2 regions of the Plantibacter sp. CFBP 8775 genome follow, and region 2 is predicted to be linked to the other one. Evidence: predicted binding sites of a transcription regulator. Region 2 holds the regulator's gene; the other holds the start of a gene.
What was found. The regulator HrcA, encoded in region 2, represses chaperone genes, less so after heat shock. The targets are predictions, from matches to a motif close to TTNGCACTCGNNNNNNNCGAGTGCNAA.
Positions count from the first base shown of each region.

Region 1: a site for HrcA is predicted at 2,246-2,272, ahead of groL (chaperonin GroEL). Genes of this name have one in related genera too.

Region 1 covers NZ_JACYNV010000001.1:1,536,050-1,546,275, reverse strand. Annotated here, with positions in the region: gene IFR14_RS07375 (hypothetical protein) at 1-77, opposite strand, end outside; gene groL (chaperonin GroEL) at 589-2,208, opposite strand; gene IFR14_RS07365 (cold-shock protein) at 2,413-2,616, opposite strand; gene IFR14_RS07360 (LytR C-terminal domain-containing protein) at 2,902-3,474, opposite strand; gene IFR14_RS07355 (DUF3263 domain-containing protein) at 3,496-3,798, opposite strand; gene msrB (peptide-methionine (R)-S-oxide reductase MsrB) at 4,022-4,441, shown strand; gene IFR14_RS07345 (nitroreductase family protein) at 4,438-4,986, shown strand; gene IFR14_RS07340 (DMT family transporter) at 5,021-5,977, opposite strand; tRNA gene IFR14_RS07335 (tRNA-Thr) at 6,038-6,113, opposite strand; gene IFR14_RS07330 (DsbA family protein) at 6,160-7,128, opposite strand; gene IFR14_RS07325 (ABC transporter ATP-binding protein) at 7,385-8,494, shown strand; gene IFR14_RS07320 (DUF4032 domain-containing protein) at 8,599-9,879, shown strand; gene rlmB (23S rRNA (guanosine(2251)-2'-O)-methyltransferase RlmB) at 9,975-10,226, opposite strand, start outside.
Region 2 covers NZ_JACYNV010000001.1:2,091,727-2,101,952, reverse strand. Annotated here, with positions in the region: gene IFR14_RS09975 (HIT domain-containing protein) at 1-251, opposite strand, end outside; gene IFR14_RS09970 (16S rRNA (uracil(1498)-N(3))-methyltransferase) at 302-1,039, opposite strand; gene dnaJ (molecular chaperone DnaJ) at 1,041-2,162, opposite strand; gene hrcA (heat-inducible transcriptional repressor HrcA) at 2,217-3,239, opposite strand; gene IFR14_RS20885 (DUF4870 domain-containing protein) at 3,456-4,013, shown strand; gene hemW (radical SAM family heme chaperone HemW) at 4,083-5,309, opposite strand; gene IFR14_RS09945 (DUF1990 family protein) at 5,320-5,964, opposite strand; gene lepA (translation elongation factor 4) at 5,961-7,811, opposite strand; gene rpsT (30S ribosomal protein S20) at 8,031-8,291, shown strand; gene holA (DNA polymerase III subunit delta) at 8,473-9,528, opposite strand; gene IFR14_RS09925 (ComEC/Rec2 family competence protein) at 9,594-10,226, opposite strand, start outside.

The DNA.
Region 1 (10,226 bases), 560 kb from region 2:
ACCGTGATCGTGACCCAGGTTCCGCGGAGGTTCATCTCGAGCTCAGCCCGATCGGTGATCGTCGGACTGACGCGCACGAACGCGCTATCGCCCGTCGATCTCGACGACCGAGACGCCGGGGGCAGTTCGCGCGAGCGTCAGCGAGTCCGCAAACGCGGGTCCAGCGCCGCGGAGCGTGTCGATCGATCCGGTTCGTCCGGACTCCGCGCCGGCGAAGCCGCACGTCTGGCCCCCAGCGACGAGCACCGCACCGTAGGAGACGTTGCTGGACCGATAGCTGAAGCCCGGTTCCCAGCTGGGCGAAGTGAGATCAAGGGTGGACTCGAGCGTTTCGGCGGATACGACTTCGGCACACGTACTCGGCCAGTCAGAACGTTCCGGCGAGAGCGAGTCGTGTCATGGTTCGGGCTGAGAGACGCACTGGCCCCGTCCTGCGGGCGTCCAGTCACGGCTTCACAACGTTTCGTCCGAACATGCCGCGAGGCACATACACGCTCCAGAGCCCCCCCCCCCCCCCCCCAGCGATGCAGGCGAAACGACGCAGGGCGCCTCCCGAAGGAGACGCCCTGCGCAGGTGTTGCTGCGGACTTAGAAGTCCATGCCACCGGTCGGGTCGCCGGCCGGAGCCGGGTTCTTCTCCGGCTTGTCGGCGACGACGGCCTCGGTGGTGAGGAACAGACCGGCGATCGACGCTGCGTTGAGCAGCGCGGAGCGCGTGACCTTCACCGGGTCGTTGATGCCCGCAGCGAGCATGTCGACGTACTCACCGGTCGCGGCGTTGAGGCCGTGTCCGACGGGCAGGTTGCGGACCTTGTCGGCGACGACGCCAGGCTCGAGGCCCGCGTTGAGCGCGATCTGCTTGAGCGGAGCGTCGATGGCGACCTTGACGATGTTCGCACCGGTCGCCTCGTCACCGACGAGCTCGAGCTTCTCGAACGCGGTCTTGCCAGCCTGGATCAGGGCGACGCCACCACCGGCGACGATGCCCTCTTCGACGGCAGCCTTCGCGTTGCGAACGGCGTCCTCGATGCGGTGCTTGCGCTCCTTGAGCTCGACCTCGGTCGCTGCACCGGCCTTGATGACCGCAACACCGCCCGCGAGCTTGGCGAGACGCTCCTGGAGCTTCTCGCGGTCGTAGTCGCTGTCGGTGTTGTCGATCTCCTTGCGGATCTGCGAGACACGACCGGCGATGGCGTCGGCGTCGCCGGCACCCTCGACGATGGTGGTCTCATCCTTGGTGATGACGACCTTGCGAGCACGGCCGAGCAGGTCGAGGGTAACGGTCTCGAGCTTGAGGCCGACCTCCTCGGAGATGACCTGGCCACCGGTGAGGATGGCGATGTCCTGCAGCTGAGCCTTGCGGCGGTCGCCGAAGCCCGGAGCCTTGACGGCGACGGACTTGAAGATGCCACGGATCTTGTTGACGACGAGCGTCGCGAGAGCTTCGCCGTCGACGTCCTCAGCGATGATGAGGAGCTGCTTGCCCGACTGGATGACCTGGTCGACGATCGGCAGGAGGTCCTTGATCGCGGAGATCTTCTGGTTGGCGATGAGGATGTAGGGGTCCTCGAACACCGCTTCCTGGCGGTCGGGGTCTGTCACGAAGTACTGCGACAGGTAGCCCTTGTCGAAGCGCATGCCCTCGGTGAGCTCGAGCTCGGTGCCGAAGGTGTTCGACTCCTCAACGGTGACGACGCCCTCCTTGCCGACCTTGTCGATCGCCTCGGCGATGATCTCGCCGATGGTGGTGTCGCCGGCGGAGATGGAAGCGGTCGCAGCGATCTCCTCCTTGGTCTCCACCTCCTTGGCGTTGGCGATGAGCTCGACCGTGACGGCCTCGACGGCCTTCTCGATGCCGCGCTTGAGGCTGATGGGGTCGGCGCCTGCGGCGACGTTGCGGAGGCCCTCGCGGACGAGCGCCTGTGCCAGCACGGTCGCCGTGGTGGTGCCGTCGCCGGCGACGTCGTCGGTCTTCTTGGCGACCTCCTTGACGAGCTCCGCGCCGATCTTCTCGTACGGGTCGTCGAGTTCGATCTCCTTGGCGATGGACACGCCGTCGTTGGTGATCGTGGGGGCGCCCCACTTCTTCTCGAGGACAACGTTGCGACCGCGCGGCCCAAGGGTGACCTTGACCGTGTCAGCAAGAATGTTCAGTCCACGCTCGAGGCCGCGACGGGCCTCCTCGTCGAAAGCAATGATCTTAGCCATGTGTGTTTTTCGTCCCTCCCGGACGTCATGAACGTTGTTAGCACTCAATGAGTACGAGTGCTAAGTCGATTCTGGCACTCAGGGGGTGGGAGTGCAAGTGAGCACCGGCGCCCTGAGCGAACTCCCGGGAACAGCCCCGGAACGACGAACGACGCCGCCCACCGAAGTGGACGGCGTCGCAGGAATCGCGTACCTGATCAGCGGCTACGCCAGGCGCACACCCTCGGCCTGAGGCCCCTTTGCTCCAGTGCCGACCTCGAAGACGACCGCCTGGCCCTCTTCCAAGGACTTGTAGCCGCTCATGTCGATCGCCGAGTAGTGGACGAAGACATCCTGTCCACCGTCGTCGACCGTGATGAAGCCGAAGCCCTTCTCAGCGTTGAACCACTTGACGGTTCCGTTCGCCATTTCATACTCCCATTGCTGCGTGCTCGCAGGCATCGACTGTTGCCGAACCCGGACCTGCCATCCGGGATCGGGACCCCGGTGACCACCCTGCGCCGAAGTGGACCCGGGGGCGAGTCGAGACGGGACGGGATGAGCGGCCAGTTCCAGATACTAATCCGGAGCACCGCGCGGATTCACCCCGAAATCGACAAACGGGGCGGAGTGATACGACAACTCAACATGGAGGAAACACTCCGGAAACACGGCGTGCCGGCGACCCGAGCGATCGACCCGCTCCAGCCGCGCTCAGGCGGCAGGCTGGTAGTCCGCGCCGACCACGACGACGATGCGGAGGACCGGCGCCTCGCCCTCCTCGACGGGGATCGCGTACGTGTCCGTGATCTGGATCGGGATGCCGCCGAGCGCGTTCGCGATGGCGCGGGCGACGCCCTCCTGCGACGGATCCTGGTAGTAGACGCCGCTCGTCGTGACGTCCTCCGTGCTGGCGTCGCTCGTCCCGATCTGCTGCGTGAAGCCGGCAGCCGCGATCGCTGCCGCCGCCGATGCGGCGAGGCCGGCGGTGGGTGTGCCGTTCAGGACGAGGATGCTGGCCGCGGGGTCGACGACGGGGGCAGCCTCGGTCGGGGTGGGGGTCGGCGTGAGCGTGGCGCTCGGGCTCTGCGAGCCGCCGAAGAAGTCGATCCGGTCGTTCAACCCGAACAGGGCGAAGGTGCCGACCCCCACGAGTACGAGCGTGGCGACCACGGCGACGAGGAAGGCGATCCAGCCGCGTCCCTTGGGAGCAGGGGCACGGTGCGCGCCGACGCGCTTGAGGTCGGGGACCTCGTCGAAGCGGTCGGGCGGGAAGGATTCAGCCATGGTGTGGTCTCCGAGAGCTGCTCAGCCGTCGGTGCGGGGAGCCGAGGCTCCTCGCGCCGAGAGTCGGGCGTCGCGGGTGCGCTGCAGCCGCTTGATCAGCATGGGGTCGTGGGCGAGGGCGGACGGCGAGTCGATGAGCGCGCCGAGCAGTTGGTAGTACCGGGCCGGGGACAGGGCGAAGCGGTCGCGGATGGCGGCCTCCTTGGCCCCGACGTGCTGCATCCAGTGGGACTCGAACTCGAGGATCTCGAGCTCGCGCTGGTCGAGGCCTCCCGTCGGCGTCGACGCGTCGTCATCGGCAGGCGTGCGCGACGCTGGCTGCATGCTCATCTCCTGCCGATCGGTGCCGATGCGGCGACCGTGGAGTCATGCTCCGGTCCGCCGTCGTCCAAGTCTATTCAGCCGATGCCCGCCGGGCCGCATCCACCCCGGCGAGGGCCGACGTTCACCGGGAAGGATCAGGCTCGGTGCAGTGTTATGGAATACGTCGGGAGCCGCATGCACGAGGCAGCCCCGCACGTAGGATGACCGAGACGAATGGAGCAGCATGACGTACGACGTGTCGAAGACCGATGAGCAGTGGCGCGAGGAACTCACGCCGGAGCAGTATCAGGTCCTCCGCGGAGCGGCGACCGAGCGGGCCTGGACCGGTGAGCTCCTCGACGAGTCGCGCGCGGGCCTCTACACCTGTGCCGCCTGCAACGCCGAACTCTTCAAGAGTGGTACCAAGTTCGATTCCGGCTGTGGATGGCCGAGCTTCTACGAGTCCGTGAACCCCGAGGCGGTGCAGCTCATCGAGGACCGCACCCTCGGCATGGTGCGTACCGAGGTCCGGTGCGCCAACTGCGGCTCGCACCTCGGCCACGTGTTCGACGACGGCTTCGGGACGCCCACCGGCGACCGCTACTGCATGAACTCGATCGCGCTCAACTTCGCCGCGGCCGACACCGCCGAGCCGACGGAGTGACCGAACCGGTCGAGCGTCCAGTCCTCGCCGCCGTCGCCGGGCGCCGTTCGTGGTCCAAGGTCACCGACGTCGCTCCGAGTGACGCGGAACTCCTCGAGGTCCTCGGGGCGGCCGGTCGAGTGGCCGACCACAGTGCCCTGCGTCCGTGGCGGGTCATCACCCTCCGCGGCGACGACCGGGTGAAGCTCGGCCGGGCGCTCGCGAAGGCGGAGGGCGACTCGAAGCCCTCGACGAAGCCGCTCCGCGCGCCCCTGTTGCTCGCGGTCGTCGTCAGCGTGAAGAAGTCGAAGGTGCCCGCCTGGGAGCAGGAGGCGGTCGCGGCCGGAGTGGCCCACATGGTCAGCCTCCTGCTCGACGACGCCGGGTGGGGCGTGTTCTGGCGCACGGGCGGCGCCACTCGCGCCAAAGCGGTCCGGAAGGCACACGGTCTGAAGAAGGGCGAGGAGCTCCTCGGCTGGTTGTACGTCGGAGGGAAGCCGGGTAACGCTCGCACAGGGCGCCGCAAGACGATCAACGCGAAGGCGCACCTCAGCTCCATGCCCTGAGGACGGAGTCGCTCACGGCATCCGACGGCTCGACTCAGTCGGCGGTTGACGATGCCGTGGGGCGACGCCTGAACCGCGCCGATGCGATCGCCACGGCGGCGAACGCGAGGAGTGTCCCGATGACCGTCGCGACATGCACGCCGCCGTCGTCGGTGGGCAGGAGCAGGTCGAGGGCGAGCGCACTCAGGGTCTGACCGGCCACCGTGCCGAGGCCGAGGATGAGCACGCCCGTGTGCTGCACGAGGAACGCCGCCACGGCGATGAACACGCATCCGATCGGGCCGCCGAGGTAGAGCCACCACTCCCCCGGGAGCGGTCCGGGCGGCGCCACGATGACCGCGTGGAGCACGGCGGCGATGACCAGCACGACCGTTCCCACGATGAAGTTGATGAACGTGGCGGCGAGCGTGCTCTGCGCCCGCATCTTGACCCGTCCGTTGACCGCCTGCTGCCAGCCGATCCCGATGCCGGCGAGGAGCGGGAGGACGAGCAGTCCGAGTGGGATGCTCCCGCCGAGCTCGCCCGAGACCGCGACGCCGACTGCGACGAGGGCGACGACCGCCCCGAGGACGCGCTGGACGCTGAACCCGACGACACCTCCCGGGCCGAAACCGATCCGGTCGAGCACGAGTCCGCTCGCCGTCTGGCCGGCGACGACCGCGACCGTGAAGAGGGCGACGCCGAGCGTGGCGGCGGTGAGCCCCTGCGAGAGCACGAGGAACGCGCCGGCACACCCACCGAGCACCGTCCACCAGGGCATCTCCCTGCGTCGGACGGCACCGGCCACCGTGGAGAGACCGCGACGACCGGTACGGGACAGCGCCAGTCCGACGGTGAGGATGATCAACCCGCCGCCGAACGAGATCGCAGCTGCGGTGAACCCATCGCCGAGTCGCGCGCCGAGCTCGCCGTTCAACCGGGCCTGCACCGCGATGAAGGCACCGCTGACGACGGCGATGAGGAGCGCGAGCGGCGCTGGGACACGGGTCACGGGAGGGTTCCTTCCAATGAGGAACCGCCCACTCAGCAGGCTGAGCGGGCGGTTCTCGGCTGGAGCCGACGACGGGACTTGAACCCGTAACCTACGCTTTACAAGAGCGTTGCGCTACCAATTGCGCCACGTCGGCCGACAGGGGCTGGCCCCGGTCCCGTCCATCCTACGATGACGGCGGATCAGCCGTTGGTCACGGGCGACTCGCTGGCACCCGGCGTCGGCGTTCCGGTGGAGTAGCTCTCGCTCGAGACGGCGAGGACGAAGGCCGCGAACTGCTCGGCATCGGTGAGCGAACCCGTGTACTGCTTGCCGTTCACCAGGATGGTCGGCGTCCCCTCGACCTTGGCGACGTCGGTGCCGGGCAGCGGGCCGCTGCGCGCACGGTCGGTCGAGTCCTTCACCCACGACTTGTAGGTGCCGTCGTCGATGCAGGCGTTGATCTTCTTCTCGCCGCCGGAGATGACGCCCTTGGCGATCGACTTCAGCTCGGCGTCGGTCAGGCCCTCGGTGTTCTCCTTGGGCTGGTTCTCGAACAGTGCGGTGTTGAAGGAGAAGAAGTCGTTCGGCGAGTACTCCGCGACGCAGGCGGCCGCGTTCGAAGCGCGCAGCGAGTACTGCGTCCCGAGCGACAAGTTGCTCAGCGTTGCGAGGGGGTGCACCGTGTACGTCGCGGCGCCGGCCTCGAGCCAGCCCTTGACCTGCTCCGCGTTCGTGGTCTCGAACTGACCGCAGTAGGGGCAGAGGAAGTCCTGGTAGACGGAGATCTCGACGCCGTCGGCGGCGGGGGTCTCGGTGGCTGCCGGCGTCTCAGCCGGGGCGGGCTCCGCGGGGGCGGCCGGATCGGTCGCGCTCGGCGTCGGCGTGGACGCACTGGCCGGGGCTCCGACCAGCTGCAAGCCGGCGGAGACGGTGAAGCCGTCGTTCTTCGCCGCGGTCGGGACCGGTCCGGCGGGCTTGATCGACGTCACGATGATGACCGCCACCACCGCCACGATCGCGAGCGCACCGAGCACGATGCCGCCCTGAAGCAGCACCCGGTTGCGGCGGTCGCGGCGCTTCTGCTGCTCGCGCAGCACCCGCGCCTTCTCGCGTGCCGCGTCGCGTCGTTCGTTCTTGGTCGGTCGGTTCTGCGATCCAGCGCCAGACATTGATCCTCGTTTCGGGGGGCTCGCGCTGCGGAGACGAGGCAGCGCCAAACAGAGTAATCGTAGACCTGCCGCCTGAGAGAGGCCCAAACCAGGCCGGGAGCCGGCTGTGCGTCCACCGAGAGATCCGCTGGTCGCTGGACCTTCCATTCACAGGTGGTCGTGGCATACTGGAACGGCGAACCGGCCATCGATGACGGGTTCGCGTCCATTCACAACGGATCGTCCGGCACGTACCTGCCGGTGAAGGAGAACAACCATGGCGTCTGTGACGTTCGACAACGCAACCCGTTTCTACCCGGGTGGCACCCGCCCCGCGGTCGACAAGCTGAACCTCGAGGTCGCCGACGGCGAATTCCTCGTCCTCGTCGGCCCGTCCGGCTGCGGCAAGTCCACCTCCCTCCGCATGCTCGCGGGCCTCGAAGAGGTCAACGACGGCCACATCTTCATCGGCGACCGCGACGTCACCGACGTGCCGCCGAAGGACCGCGACATCGCGATGGTGTTCCAGAACTACGCGCTCTACCCGCACATGACCGTCGCCGAGAACATGGGCTTCGCGCTCAAGATCGCCGGTGTCGGCAAGGAAGAGCGTGCCACCCGCGTGCTCGAAGCCGCCAAGCTCCTCGACCTCGAGGACTACCTGACCCGCAAGCCGAAGGCGCTCTCCGGTGGTCAGCGTCAGCGCGTCGCGATGGGTCGAGCCATCGTCCGTCAGCCCCAGGTCTTCCTCATGGACGAGCCGCTGTCGAACCTCGACGCCAAGCTCCGCGTCCAGACCCGCACCCAGATCGCGTCGCTGCAGCGTCGTCTCGGCGTCACCACCGTCTACGTCACCCACGACCAGACCGAGGCGCTCACCATGGGCGACCGCATCGCGGTCCTCAAGGACGGCATCCTGCAGCAGGTCGGCACCCCGCGCGACCTCTACGAGAAGCCGAACAACGTCTTCGTCGCCGGCTTCATCGGCAGCCCGGCCATGAACCTGTTCGAGGGTGAGATCGCCGACGGCGGCATCAAGCTCGGCGGCTTCATCATCCCGGTCGAGCGCGAGATCACCGATGCCGCACCGTCGAAGAACGTCACGGTCGGCGTGCGCCCCGAGGACATCACCGTGTCCAGCAACTCGGGCTCCGGCATCGAGGTGACCGTCGACCTCGTCGAGGAGCTCGGCGCCGACGGCTACCTGTACGGCCACACCGACGTCTCCGGCAAGCGCACCGACATCGTCGCCCGCGTCGACGGTCGCAACCACGCACACATCGGCGACACGGTGTTCCTCGCGCCGACGCCGCACCACGTGCACGCGTTCGACTCGGCATCGGGTGAGCGTCTGGGCAACAAGCCGGTCGTGTCCTCCTCGATCTAGTTTCCCGCCGACGATGGTCGAGCGGTCGGTCTCCGATCGCTCGGCCATCGTCGTTTTCGCATGTCCAGTCTCAGCACGACGATCCCCGAGGAGCGCTCCGCACCATGTCCGGCGCATTGAACATCACCGCTGCCACCGTCGACCCGGCGCTGCTCGACCTCCCCTGGGAGCTCCCCCTCGAGAACTGGCCGAATGAGGCCATCGCCTCGCTCCCGAAGGGCATCTCGCGCCACCTGGTCCGGTTCGCGAACCTGTCCGGCTACGTCATCGCCGTCAAGGAGACGACCGCGGAGATGGCGAAGGGCGAGTACGACATGCTGCGCACGCTGCAGCGCCTCGACATCCCCTGCGTCGACCCGCTCGCGGTCATCACGAACCGGAGCGACCGCAAGGGCCGCGAGCTGCCGAGCGTGCTCGTGACGCGGCACCTGAAGTTCTCACTCCCCTACCGTGCACTCTTCCAGGGCACCCTCCGGCCCGACACCGCGACCCGCCTCGTCGACGCGCTTGCCGTCCTCCTCGTCCGTCTGCACATCGTCGGCTTCTTCTGGGGCGACGTGTCGCTGTCGAACACGCTCTTCCGGCGCGACGCGGGCGCCTTCGCGGCCTATCTCGTCGACGCCGAGACGGGCAAGCTCTACGAGGGCGGCCTGTCGAACGGGCAGCGTGAGAACGACCTCGAGATCGCCCGGGTGAACATCGCCGGCGAGCTCCTCGATCTCGAGGCCGGCGGACGCGCGGACGCCGAACTCGACCCCGTCACCGTGAGCAACGGCATCGTCGCCGCCTACCGGTCCCTCTGGAAGGAGCTCACGGGCTCCGAGTCGTTCGACGCGTCCGAGCGCTGGCGCATCACCGAGCGCGTCCACCGCCTGAACGAACTCGGCTTCGACATCGAGGAACTCGCGATCAAGACGACCGACGAGGGCTCGACCGTGCGGATCCAGCCGAAGGTCGTCGACGCCGGGCATCACCAACGCCGACTCCTGCGGCTCACCGGCCTCGACGCCGGCGAGAACCAGGCGAGGCGACTGCTCAACGACCTCGACGCCTACTCGGCCTCGTTCGGGAAGGACGGGTTCGACGAGGAGATGGCGGCGCACGAATGGCTCATCCGCGTGTTCGAGCCGGTGGTGAAGGCGATCCCGCGCGAACTCCGCGGCAAGCTCGAGCCCGCCGAGATCTTCCACCAGCTCCTGGAACATCGCTGGTTCCTCGCGCAGAACGAGGGTCGCGACATCCCTCTGGCGGAAGCCGTGGGTTCCTACGTGAACACCGTCCTGCGGCACCGCCGCGACGAGGCGACCATGATCGTGCCGCCGACCGAGGCGATCAGCATCCCCGCCGCCATGACCGGACCGGTCGACTGGCGAGACCTGGTCTGATCGGGTCCGTCACTTCGGCTGACGACAGACAGGCCCTCGGAACGGAGATCCGTTCCGAGGGCCTGTCTCGTTCGTGCGGCGCGTCCGCCGGTCGCCTACTCGGCGTTACGGCGGCGCGCGATCTCGTACAGCGTCACGCTGGCCGCGATCCCGGCGTTGAGCGATTCAGTCGAGGCCGAGATCGGGATCGACACGACCGCGTCGCAGGTCTCGGTGACGAGGCGCGACAGGCCCTTGCCCTCGCTGCCGACGACCACGAGGATCGGCTGGTCGGCGAGTTCGAGCCCGGGAAGGGAGACGTCGCCGTCGCCATCGAGACCGATGACGAAGACGCCGCGCTCCTTGAA
Region 2 (10,226 bases):
CGGAACTCGCCACCCGTGTGCTCCTTCGCAAGCGACGACGCCACCTCGACCATCTCAGCGAGCAAGGAAGGGTCGCCAGCGGCCAACTCCACGACGTCGCGGTACTCGGCGGTCTTCGGGACGACGAGGAGGTGCACGGGCGCCTGCGGTGCGATGTCGGCGAACGCGATCACCCGATCGGTCTCGGCGAGGAGGGTCGTCGGGATCTCCCCCGACACGATGCGGCTGAATACCGACGGTGCTTCACTCATGTCCACCAGTCTAAGGTTCGTGGCGGCCTCATGCGCGGGCTGGTGGATCGTCACCACCGACCGAGCAACACGTTGAGCGCGGCGATCGCCGCAGGCCCTGCCGTCGAGGTGCGCAGGACGCCGGAGCCGATCCGGACCTCGATCGCGCCGGCCGCTTCGAGCCGCTCTCGCTCCGCCGGCGAGATGCCGCCCTCCGGACCGACGACGAGGACGAGTTCCTCGGCGAGCAGTGCCGACGGGTCGAGCTCCGAGAGCGCGAGTGCCGCGCTGGGTTCGAGCACGAGGACGGTCCGGCCGGCGACGATCGCCGAGAGTCCTCGGGTGTCGACGACCTCGGCCACCTCGGGCACCCGGGCGCGGATCGACTGCTTCGACGCCTCGCGCACGATGAGCTGCCAGCGCGCACGGCCCTTGACCGCTTTGTCGCCCTGCCACCTGGAGATGCTGCGCTCGGCGCTCCAGGGGACGATGCGGTCGACACCCAGCTCGGTCGCCGCCTGGATGGCGAGTTCGTCGCGATCGCCCTTAGCCAGCGCCTGCACGAGGACGAGCCCGGGACGGTTCTCCGGGTGCACCACGACCGATTCGACGCGGATCTCCAACTCGCCCGGCTCGCTTCGCACGACCGGTCCGGTCGCGATCAGGCCCCGGCCGTTGCCGATCGAGGTGGTCTCGCCGACCCGCAGCCTGCTCACGGCGACGGCGTGCTTCGCCTCGGGCCCGCGGAGGGTCACCGAGTCGCCGACACCGGTCGATTCGAGATCCTCGCGGAGGTACAGCGAACTCATCTCAACCGACGCCGTGGAAGCGGTCGCGGATCTTCGCGAACAGGCCCTGCTGGAACTGCGCGAGCGCCGGAGCACCCTGGCGTCGTCCCGAGGCGAAGCTCTTGATCAGCTCGCGTTCGCGGTGGTCGAGCTTCGTCGGGGTGACGACCTGGACGCCTATCTTGAGGTCGCCCCGGCTGTTCCCGCGGAGGCGGGTGACGCCGCGGTCCTTGACCGTGATGACCTCCGAGCTCTGCACGCCCGGTCGCAGCTCGACCTCGACGTCGCCGTCGAGCGCGTGGACGGTGACCTGGCGGCCGAGGATGGCGTCGGTCATCGGGACTTCGAGCGTGCACAACAGGTCGTCGCCGTCGCGGCTGAAGACGTCGTGGTGCTTGACCTTCATCTCGAGGTAGAGGTCGCCGTTCGGGCCGCCGGCCGGGCCCACCTCGCCGCTCCCCGGCATCTGCAGACGCAGACCGGTGTCGACACCGGCCGGGATGTCGACCGAGACGGTGCGGCGAGCACGGAGCCGACCCTGACCCTGGCAGGTGACGCACGGGGTCGCGATGATCGTGCCGTAGCCGCGGCAGGTGCCGCAGGGCGCCGAGGTCATGACGTTGCCGAGCAGCGAGCGGACGGCCCGCTGGATGGAGCCGGTGCCGTGACAGATGTCGCAGGTCACCGGTGAGGTGCCGGGCTGGCAGCAGGAGCCGTTGCAGGTGCTGCAGAGCACGGCGGTGTCGACCTCGAGGTCGCGGTGGGTGCCGAAGATGACCTCGTCGAGGTCGAGCTCGACGCGCAACAGGGCGTCCTCCCCGCGTGCGCGACGGGACTTGGGTCCGCGCTGCTGGCCGCCCCCGCCGAAGAAGGTGTCGAAGATGTCGCCGAAGCCGCCGAACCCGGCGTCGCCGCCACCGAACCCACCCGCCTGCGGACCGAGGTCGTACTGCTGGCGTTGCTTGGGGTCGCTCAGCACGTCGTAGGCGTGCGTGACCTCCTTGAACCGTTCCGAGGCGTCGGAACCCGGGTTCACGTCGGGGTGCAGTTCGCGTGCGAGGCGGCGGTACGCCTTCTTGATCTCTTCGGGCGTCGCCTCCTTGGCGACACCGAGTGCTGCGTAGTGGTCGGGGTAGTCAGCCACTGAGGGCCTTTCGTTCGAGGTGCGGAAGGTGTTGGGGGACGCGACGAGGATGCGTCACTCGGCGTCGAGGATGCGCGAGAGGTACCTGGCGACGGCGCGGACCGCAGCCATGTTGCTCGCGTAGTCCATTCTCGTGGGGCCGAGGACGCCGAGCCGGGCGATTTCGCCACCAGAGGAACGGTAGTTCCCGGCGAGGACACTCGTGGTCTCGAGGCCGAACGACGCGTTCTCCCGCCCGATGCTGGCGACCACGCTGTCGCGCTCGGACTCCATCTCACCGAAGAGCCGGAGCAGCACGACCTGCTGCTCGATGGCGTCCAGGACCGGATAGATGCTGCCGGGGAAGTCGTCCTCGGTGCGGGCGAGGTTGGCGGCGCCGGCCATGACGAGGCGGTCCTGGCGCTGCGCCGACAGCTGCTCGCGCACCGCGTCGACGATGCGGACGGCGGCCGCGCGGTCGAGGTCGGCGATGTCGGCGGGGACGTCGCCGATCGCGTCGTGGGCGTCGAGGAGTGGACGGCCCGCGACCGCCTCGTTGCACAGCGAGCGGAGCCGCGAGATGAGGTCGTCGTCGACCGGGCTCTCGGTCTCGATGAGCCGCTGCTCGACGCGGCCGTTGTCGAGGATGATGACCGCGAGCACACGGTTCGGGGTGACGCTCACCAATTCGAGATGCCGAACACGTGCCCGGGAGAACATCGGGTACTGGACGAGCGCGACCTGGTTCGTCAGCTGCGACAGCAGCCGCACCGTGCGGTGCAGGACCTCATCGAGGTCGCCGGACGCGCCGAGGAAGGTCTCGATCGCCGTCCGTTGGGCGTTGTTGAGCGGACGGCGGTCGGCCAGGTGGTCGACGAACATCCGGTAGCCCTTGTCGGTCGGCACCCGGCCGGAAGAGGTGTGGGGAGCGGCGATGAGCTCTTCGTCCTCGAGCTGCGCCATGTCGTTGCGGATGGTGGCTGCGGAGACCCCGAAGGAGTGGCGGTCGACGATCGTCTTGGAACCGACGGGCTCACGCGAGGCGACGTAGTCCTGCACGATGACGCGGAGCACTTCGAGACCGCGATCCGACACCATCTCGATCTCCTCCCGTCATCCACCTCGGAGCACCGACCATCAGCACTCGAAGACCCTGACTGCCAATCATATCGTGGCCTCCGCGCAGCCGTCCCTTGCGCGGCCCTGTGCCGCGGGAATACCGTTGGCCGCAGGCGTGGGTCCCTGATGAGCAACACCTGGTGCGATACGCTCAGCTGGACCAATTGAATATCACTCTCCGTGAAAGGTGCGAAGATGTCCGATCCGAACGCTCAGCCGCCCGTCGACCCAGCGAAGGGCGGGTCGGTTCCGCCTGCAGGAGACGGCGCGACGCCCCCTCCCGCAGCTCCGCAGCAGCCGCCCGCAGGCGCCTACCCGCCCCCGCCCGCCGGTGGCTACGCGCCGCCGCCGCCCGCTGCAGGCTCCTACCCGCCGCCGCCCGCAGGCGCCCCGCAGTACCAGCAGCCGTACGCCGCCGCTCAGCCCATGAGCCCGTCGGACGAGAAGCTCTGGTCGACGCTCATCCACATCGGTGGGATCTTCTTCGGATTCATCCCGCCGCTGATCGGCTACCTGGTCCTCAAGGACCGCGGCCCGTTCATCAAGGCGCACACGCTCACCGCGCTGAACTTCCAGCTGACGATGCTGATCGCGCTGGTGGTCGGCTCGATCCTGACGATCGTCGTCGTGGGTCTGTTCATCATCATCGCCGTGTACGTCGTCGTGATCGTGTTCAGCATCATCGCCGCGATCAAGGCGAACAAGGGCGAGCTGTACAGCTACCCGCTCACGATCCAGTTCATCAAGGCCTGATCCGTCGAGTCGCAAGAGAACAGCCCCGTCCGGTCCGCCGGGCGGGGCTGTTCTGCGCCTCGGGCAGGGTCAGTCGCCGACCAGACGGCGGACGACCGCGTCGGCGAGGAGCCGTCCGCGGCGCGTGAGCTCCAGCCGTCCGAGCAAGGCCTGCCGTGCGTCGACCAGTTCCTCGGCGATGAGCCCGGCCACCGCCGTGCGAGCCTCGGGGGCGAGCGTCCGGATCGGGATGCCGTCCCGCGTGCGGGTGAGCAGCAGGATGCGTTCGAGTTCCCGCGTCTCGTCGTCCAGGGTCTCCCGGCCGGCGGCCGGCGACTCCCCCGCCGCGATCCGCTGGGCGTAGGCCGCCGGGTGCTTGACGTTCCACCAGCGCACCCCGCCGACGTGACTGTGCGAGCCCGGGCCGACACCCCACCAGTCCTCGCCGGTCCAGTAGGAGAGGTTGTGCCGGGAGCGGTGCGTGTCGTCGGTCGCCCAGTTGCTGACCTCGTACCAGCCGTAGCCGGCCTCGGTAAGGAGATCGTCGGCGAGCTCGTACATGTCGGCCTGCAGGTCTTCGTCGGGGGTCCCCACCACGCCCGAGCGGATCTGGCGCGCGAGTTTCGTCCCGGGTTCGACGATGAGCGAATAGGCCGACACGTGGTCCGGAGCGCAGGCGATCGCCGTCTCGAGTGAGACGCGCCAGTCGGCCAGGGTCTCCCCCGGCGTCCCGTAGATGAGGTCCAGGCTGACGCCGAGGCCGGCCTCGCGGGCCCACTGCACGACGAGCGGCACCCGAGCCGGATCGTGCGTGCGCTCGAGGGTGGCGAGCACACTCGGCACCGCGGACTGCATCCCGAAGGACACCCGGGTGAATCCGGCTTCGGCGAGCGTGCGGAGATAGGCGGCGTCGACGGAGTCGGGGTTCGCCTCGGTCGTCACTTCGGCGCCGAGCGCGAGGTCGAAGTTGTCCGTCACGCCGCGGAGCATCCGGACCAGGTCGTCAGCGGGAAGGAGGGTCGGTGTCCCGCCACCGAAGAACACGGTCGATACCGGTCGGTCGGGGACGGTCGACGACGCCAGGACGGACTTGCCGAAGCGGAGTTCCGCGACCGCCTCGTCGGCGTAGTCCGATTGCTTCGCGCCTCGGAGCTCGGTCGCCGTGTAGGTGTTGAAGTCGCAGTAGCCGCATCTGACCCGGCAGAACGGGACGTGCAGGTAGACCCCGAAGTTGCGTTCGTGGGCACCGACGGCCGCCGTCTCCGGGAGGAGTCCGTCGGACGGGGCCGGATCGGCGAGTGGGAGGGCGCTCGGCACGGTCCGTCGCTCAGACGCCGCGCGACGGCAGGAGTGCGCGGAGGTAGGCGTCGTTCATGGTCTTGCGGCGGCGCTTGGAGCCGACGAGCTTCGCGGCACCCTTCGTCGGGCGGAAGAACGAGCGCACGACGATCCAGACGGAGTCGTCCTCGCGCTGCTCGATCGTGAAGGACTGCTCACCGCTCTCCGGATCGCCCTCCATCGTGCCGATGGCCAGGCTCACGTGACCCGGCTCCTCGGTGACGGAGATGACGCGATGCGGCCCGACGAGCGGTTCCCCGCCGACGGTGCCGGCGAAGACGACCGTCGTGCCCGGCGTGATGAACGGCGTGCCGTCCTCGGCGAAGCGCTGCTCTTGGTGCGTCTCGATGGGTTCCAGCGGCGTACCGTCCTCGGCGAAGGCGATGCCGCCGTACTGCACGCCCGTGCCGGGGTGCACCTCGGAGATCTCCACGCCGCTCGAGCGGTGCAGTCCCCAGGTGAGGAGGGCGCTGCTCGCGAGGGCGAACCGCTCCTCACCGCTCCCGAGGCGGAATTCGTCCTCCGACGGCACGTAGCCCTCCGGCGGGTACTGCATGAGGTCGGTCCGCTGGGTGGCGCCGACGGCCGCGTAGTCGACCGCCTCATCCTCGAACGAACTGCGTCGTGCGTTCACTTCTTGTCCTTCGTCTCCACGTCCCCGGAGAGCGCTGCGATGAACGCCTCCTGAGGCACCTCGACCTTGCCGACCATCTTCATCCGCTTCTTGCCCTCCTTCTGCTTCTCGAGGAGCTTGCGCTTGCGGGTGATGTCACCGCCGTAGCACTTGGCCAGGACGTCCTTGCGCATGGCACGGACCGACTCGCGGGCGATGATCCGCGCACCGATGGCGGCCTGGATCGGCACCTCGAACTGCTGGCGCGGGATGAGCTTCTTCAGCCGCTCGGTCATGAGCACACCGTAGGCGTACGCCTTCTCGCGGTGGACGATGGCGCTGAACGCGTCGACCTGGTCGCCCTGCAGGAGGATGTCGACCTTCACGAGATCCGCGGCCTGCTGGCCGGAGGGCTCGTAGTCGAGCGATGCGTACCCCTGCGTGCGGCTCTTCAGGTGGTCGAAGAAGTCGAACACGATCTCACCGAGCGGCATCGTGTACCGCAGTTCGACGCGGTCCTCGCCGAGGTACTCCATGCCGAGCAGGGCGCCGCGGCGGCTCTGGCAGAGCTCCATGATGGTGCCGACGTAATCCTTGGGGGCGAGGATGCCCACCTTGACCATCGGCTCCGACACCTCGAGGATCTTCCCGGAGGGGAACTCGCTCGGGTTCGTGACGGTGACGACCTGCTTGTCCTCCGTCTTCACCTCGTAGGTGACCGACGGTGCCGTGGCGATGAGGTCGAGGTCGAACTCGCGCTGCAACCGCTCGGTCACGATCTCGAGGTGCAGGAGGCCGAGGAAGCCGACGCGGAACCCGAAGCCGAGGGCGACGGAGGTCTCCGGCTCGTAGTTGAGCGAAGCGTCGGAGAGCTTCAGCTTGTCGAGCGCGTCGCGGAGGATCGGGTAGTCGCTGCCGTCGATGGGGTACAGACCGGAGAAGACCATCGGCTTCGGGTCGGTGTAGCCCGGGAGGGCGTCGGTCGCCGGTTTTACCGCGGTCGTGACGGTGTCGCCGACCTTCGACTGCCGGACGTCTTTCACACCGGTGATGAGGTAGCCCACCTCACCGACGCCGAGGCCCTTCGTTGGCGTCGGCTCGGGCGAACTGACGCCGATCTCGAGGAGGTCGTGCACCGCGCGCGTCGACATCATCTGGATGCGCTCACGCGGACTCAGCTGGCCGTCGATCATGCGGACGTAGGTGACGACGCCGCGGTAGGTGTCGTAGACGGAGTCGAAGATCATGGCGCGCGTGGGTGCGTCCGGGTCGCCCACGGGGTTCGGGATGCGGCCGACGACGCGGTCGAGGAGGTCCTCGACACCCATGCCGGTCTTGCCGGACACCCGCAGGACGTCTTCGGGCTTGCCGCCGATGAGGCTCGCGAGCTCCTTCGCGTACTTGTCGGGGTCTGCCGCCGGGAGGTCGATCTTGTTGAGCACCGGGATGATCTCGAGGTCGTTCTCGAGGGCGAGATAGAGGTTCGCGAGTGTCTGCGCCTCGATACCCTGTGCGGCGTCGACGAGGAGGATCGCACCCTCGCACGCGGCGAGCGACCGCGAGACCTCGTAGGTGAAGTCGACGTGCCCGGGGGTGTCGATCATGTTGAGCGCGAAGGTCTCGCCGTTGAGCGACCACGGCATGCGCACGGCCTGGCTCTTGATGGTGATGCCGCGCTCGCGCTCGATGTCCATGCGGTCGAGGTACTGCGCCCGCATGTCGCGGTCCGAGACGACGCCGGTGATCTGCAACATGCGGTCCGCCAGGGTCGACTTGCCGTGGTCGATGTGGGCGATGATGCAGAAGTTCCGGATGAACGCCGGGTCGGTCGATGCCGGCTCGAGGGCCTTCACTGCTTGGGGGCTCACGCGTTCCTCGGGGTCAGGGGTGGAATCGGGCAACCCTCATTGTCCCACGGCGGGGAGCACCCGCGCTGCGGTACCCTGGATTGCCAGAACTCAGCCCGACTGGTAATGTTGCCTGTTGGCTTGCGTGTGAGTTGAGACCACACGAGAACTCGCTTGAAGACGCCCTCTTCCGTCCGACGGCACCGAACATCATTTCCTCGAACCGAAAGTTGACCCAACGTGGCAAACATCAAGTCGCAGATCAAGCGCATCGGCACCAACAAGAAGGCCAACGAGCGCAACAAGGCCGTCAAGAGCCAGCTGAAGACCGCCATCCGCGCAACCCGTGAGGCCGTCGTCGCCGGCGACAAGGCTCAGGCTGAGTCCGCGCTCAAGCTCGCCTCGAAGAAGCTCGACAAGGCCGTGAGCAAGGGCGTCATCCACGAGAACCAGGCAGCGAACCGCAAGTCGGCCATCGCCAAGCAGGTCAACGCGCTCTAAGCGACGCCAGCTGCAAGGCCCCGGCGTTCCTCGGAACGTGCGGGGCCTTTCGCGTTCCCGGAGCACACCGGTCCCTGAGCACACAATCGGTCCCTGAGCACACAACCGGTCCCTGAGCACACAACCGGTCCCTGAGCTTGTCGAAGGGCATCCCGCCCGCCGCCACGGCCCGCTCGGCAGGCTACCGCTCCGACAAATCGACCCCGCGTGCCGCGATGACACCGACGAGCCGCTCGAGCGCGAACACCGGGTCGCGGCTCGCGCCCTTCACGCCGGCGTCGGTCTCGGCGAGCATCTGCACCACGCGGCCGATGCCGGCGTCCGTCCAGCCGGACAGGTCCCGACGGGCGCGGTCGACCTGCCACGGTGCGAGGCCGAACTGCTGGGCGATCTGCCCGGACCCGCCACGCGCCGACGACACCTTGGCCATCGTGCGGATCTTCATCGCGAACGCGGCGACGATCGGTACGGGGTCGGCACCGGAGTCGAGCGCCTGCCGCAGGGCGAGCAGTGCTTCCCCGTGTCGTCCGGCGATCGCGGCGTCGGCGACGTCGAACGCGCTCGTCTCGAGTCGACCGCCGTAGTACTTGTTGACCGTCTGCTCGGTGATCTCCTCCGACGCGTCGGCCATGAGCTGACTGCACGCGGCTGCGAGCTCGGCGAGGTCGTCGGAGAAGGCGCCGACGAGCGCCCGGAGCGCCTGGGGCGTGATGCGACGACCCGCCGTCTTGAACTCCGCCGCAGCGAAGTCGGCCTTGTCGCTGTCCCGCTTGAGTTCGGTGCAGACGATCTCGACACCGCCACCGGCGCCTGAGCGGATGGCGTCGAGCAGCTTCTTGCCGCGCACGCCTCCGTTGTGCCGCAGCACGAGGTAGGCGCCCTCCGGCGGTGCTTCGAGATACCGGATGGCTTCGGTGAGGAACTGGTCGGAACACTTCTCGACCTGGCTGACGCGGACGAGCCGGGGCTCGCCGAAGAGCGACGGGCTCGCGACCGTGAGCAGCTCCCCAGGGGCGTAGCTGTCGGCGGCGACGTCGTTGACCTCGAGCGAGGGGTCTTCGGAGACGAGGAAGTCGCGCAGCCGGCGGATCGCCCGGTCGGCGAGGAAGGACTCCGTGCCGGTCACCAACACGATCGGCGCCGGGCGGATCTCCGACCAGCCGAGCTGCGGGATCGCCGCCGAGGCTTTGGCCGCCGTCTTGGCCTTGCCGCGACCGGCGGAACGTGGTGCAGCCACAGCGGCTCCTCTCGACCGTCCGAGTCTACCGGCGACCGCCGACGCCAAGCGGGGCGGTCGGCGGCTCACCCGCCGCGCTCCGACCACACGCGGAACCCGCCGCCGTCGTCCGGGCCGAGGACGATGGTCCCAGACTCGTCCGTGCGGAGGACCTCGGCCCCGGTGGCCTCGTAGAGCTCGAGCGCTGAGCGCGTCGGATGCCCGTAGCCGTTGTCGGCCCCGACGGAGACGAGCGCCACCGTCGCGCCCACCCGGCGCGCCAGGCGGTCGCTCTGATCGGCGGAACCGTGATGCGACACCTTGACGATGTCGACCGCGTCCCCGAGCGCGTGCCGTCCGAGCAGCCGGTCCTGTGCTTCCTCACCGAGGTCGCCGAGCAGCAGCACCGATGCGGCGAGGAGGTCGAACCGGACCACCACGCTCGAGTCGTTCCCCGGTTCGACGCCACCTGCCGCGGGGTCCGGCCACAGGACGCGCCACGGCGCCGCGCTCTCCGGATCCCCCAGCACCCCCTGGTCCCCGGCGCCGGCCTGTCGCACCTCCGCACCGCCCGCTCGGAGCACTCGCGCGATGCGCTCGTCCTCCGGGTCGCCGACCGGCCCGAGCAGCACCTCGTCGACCCTGCCGACGACCGCGTCGAGGCCTCCGACGTGATCGAGGTCGTAATGGGTGAGGACGAGCAGCTCGATGCGGGAGAC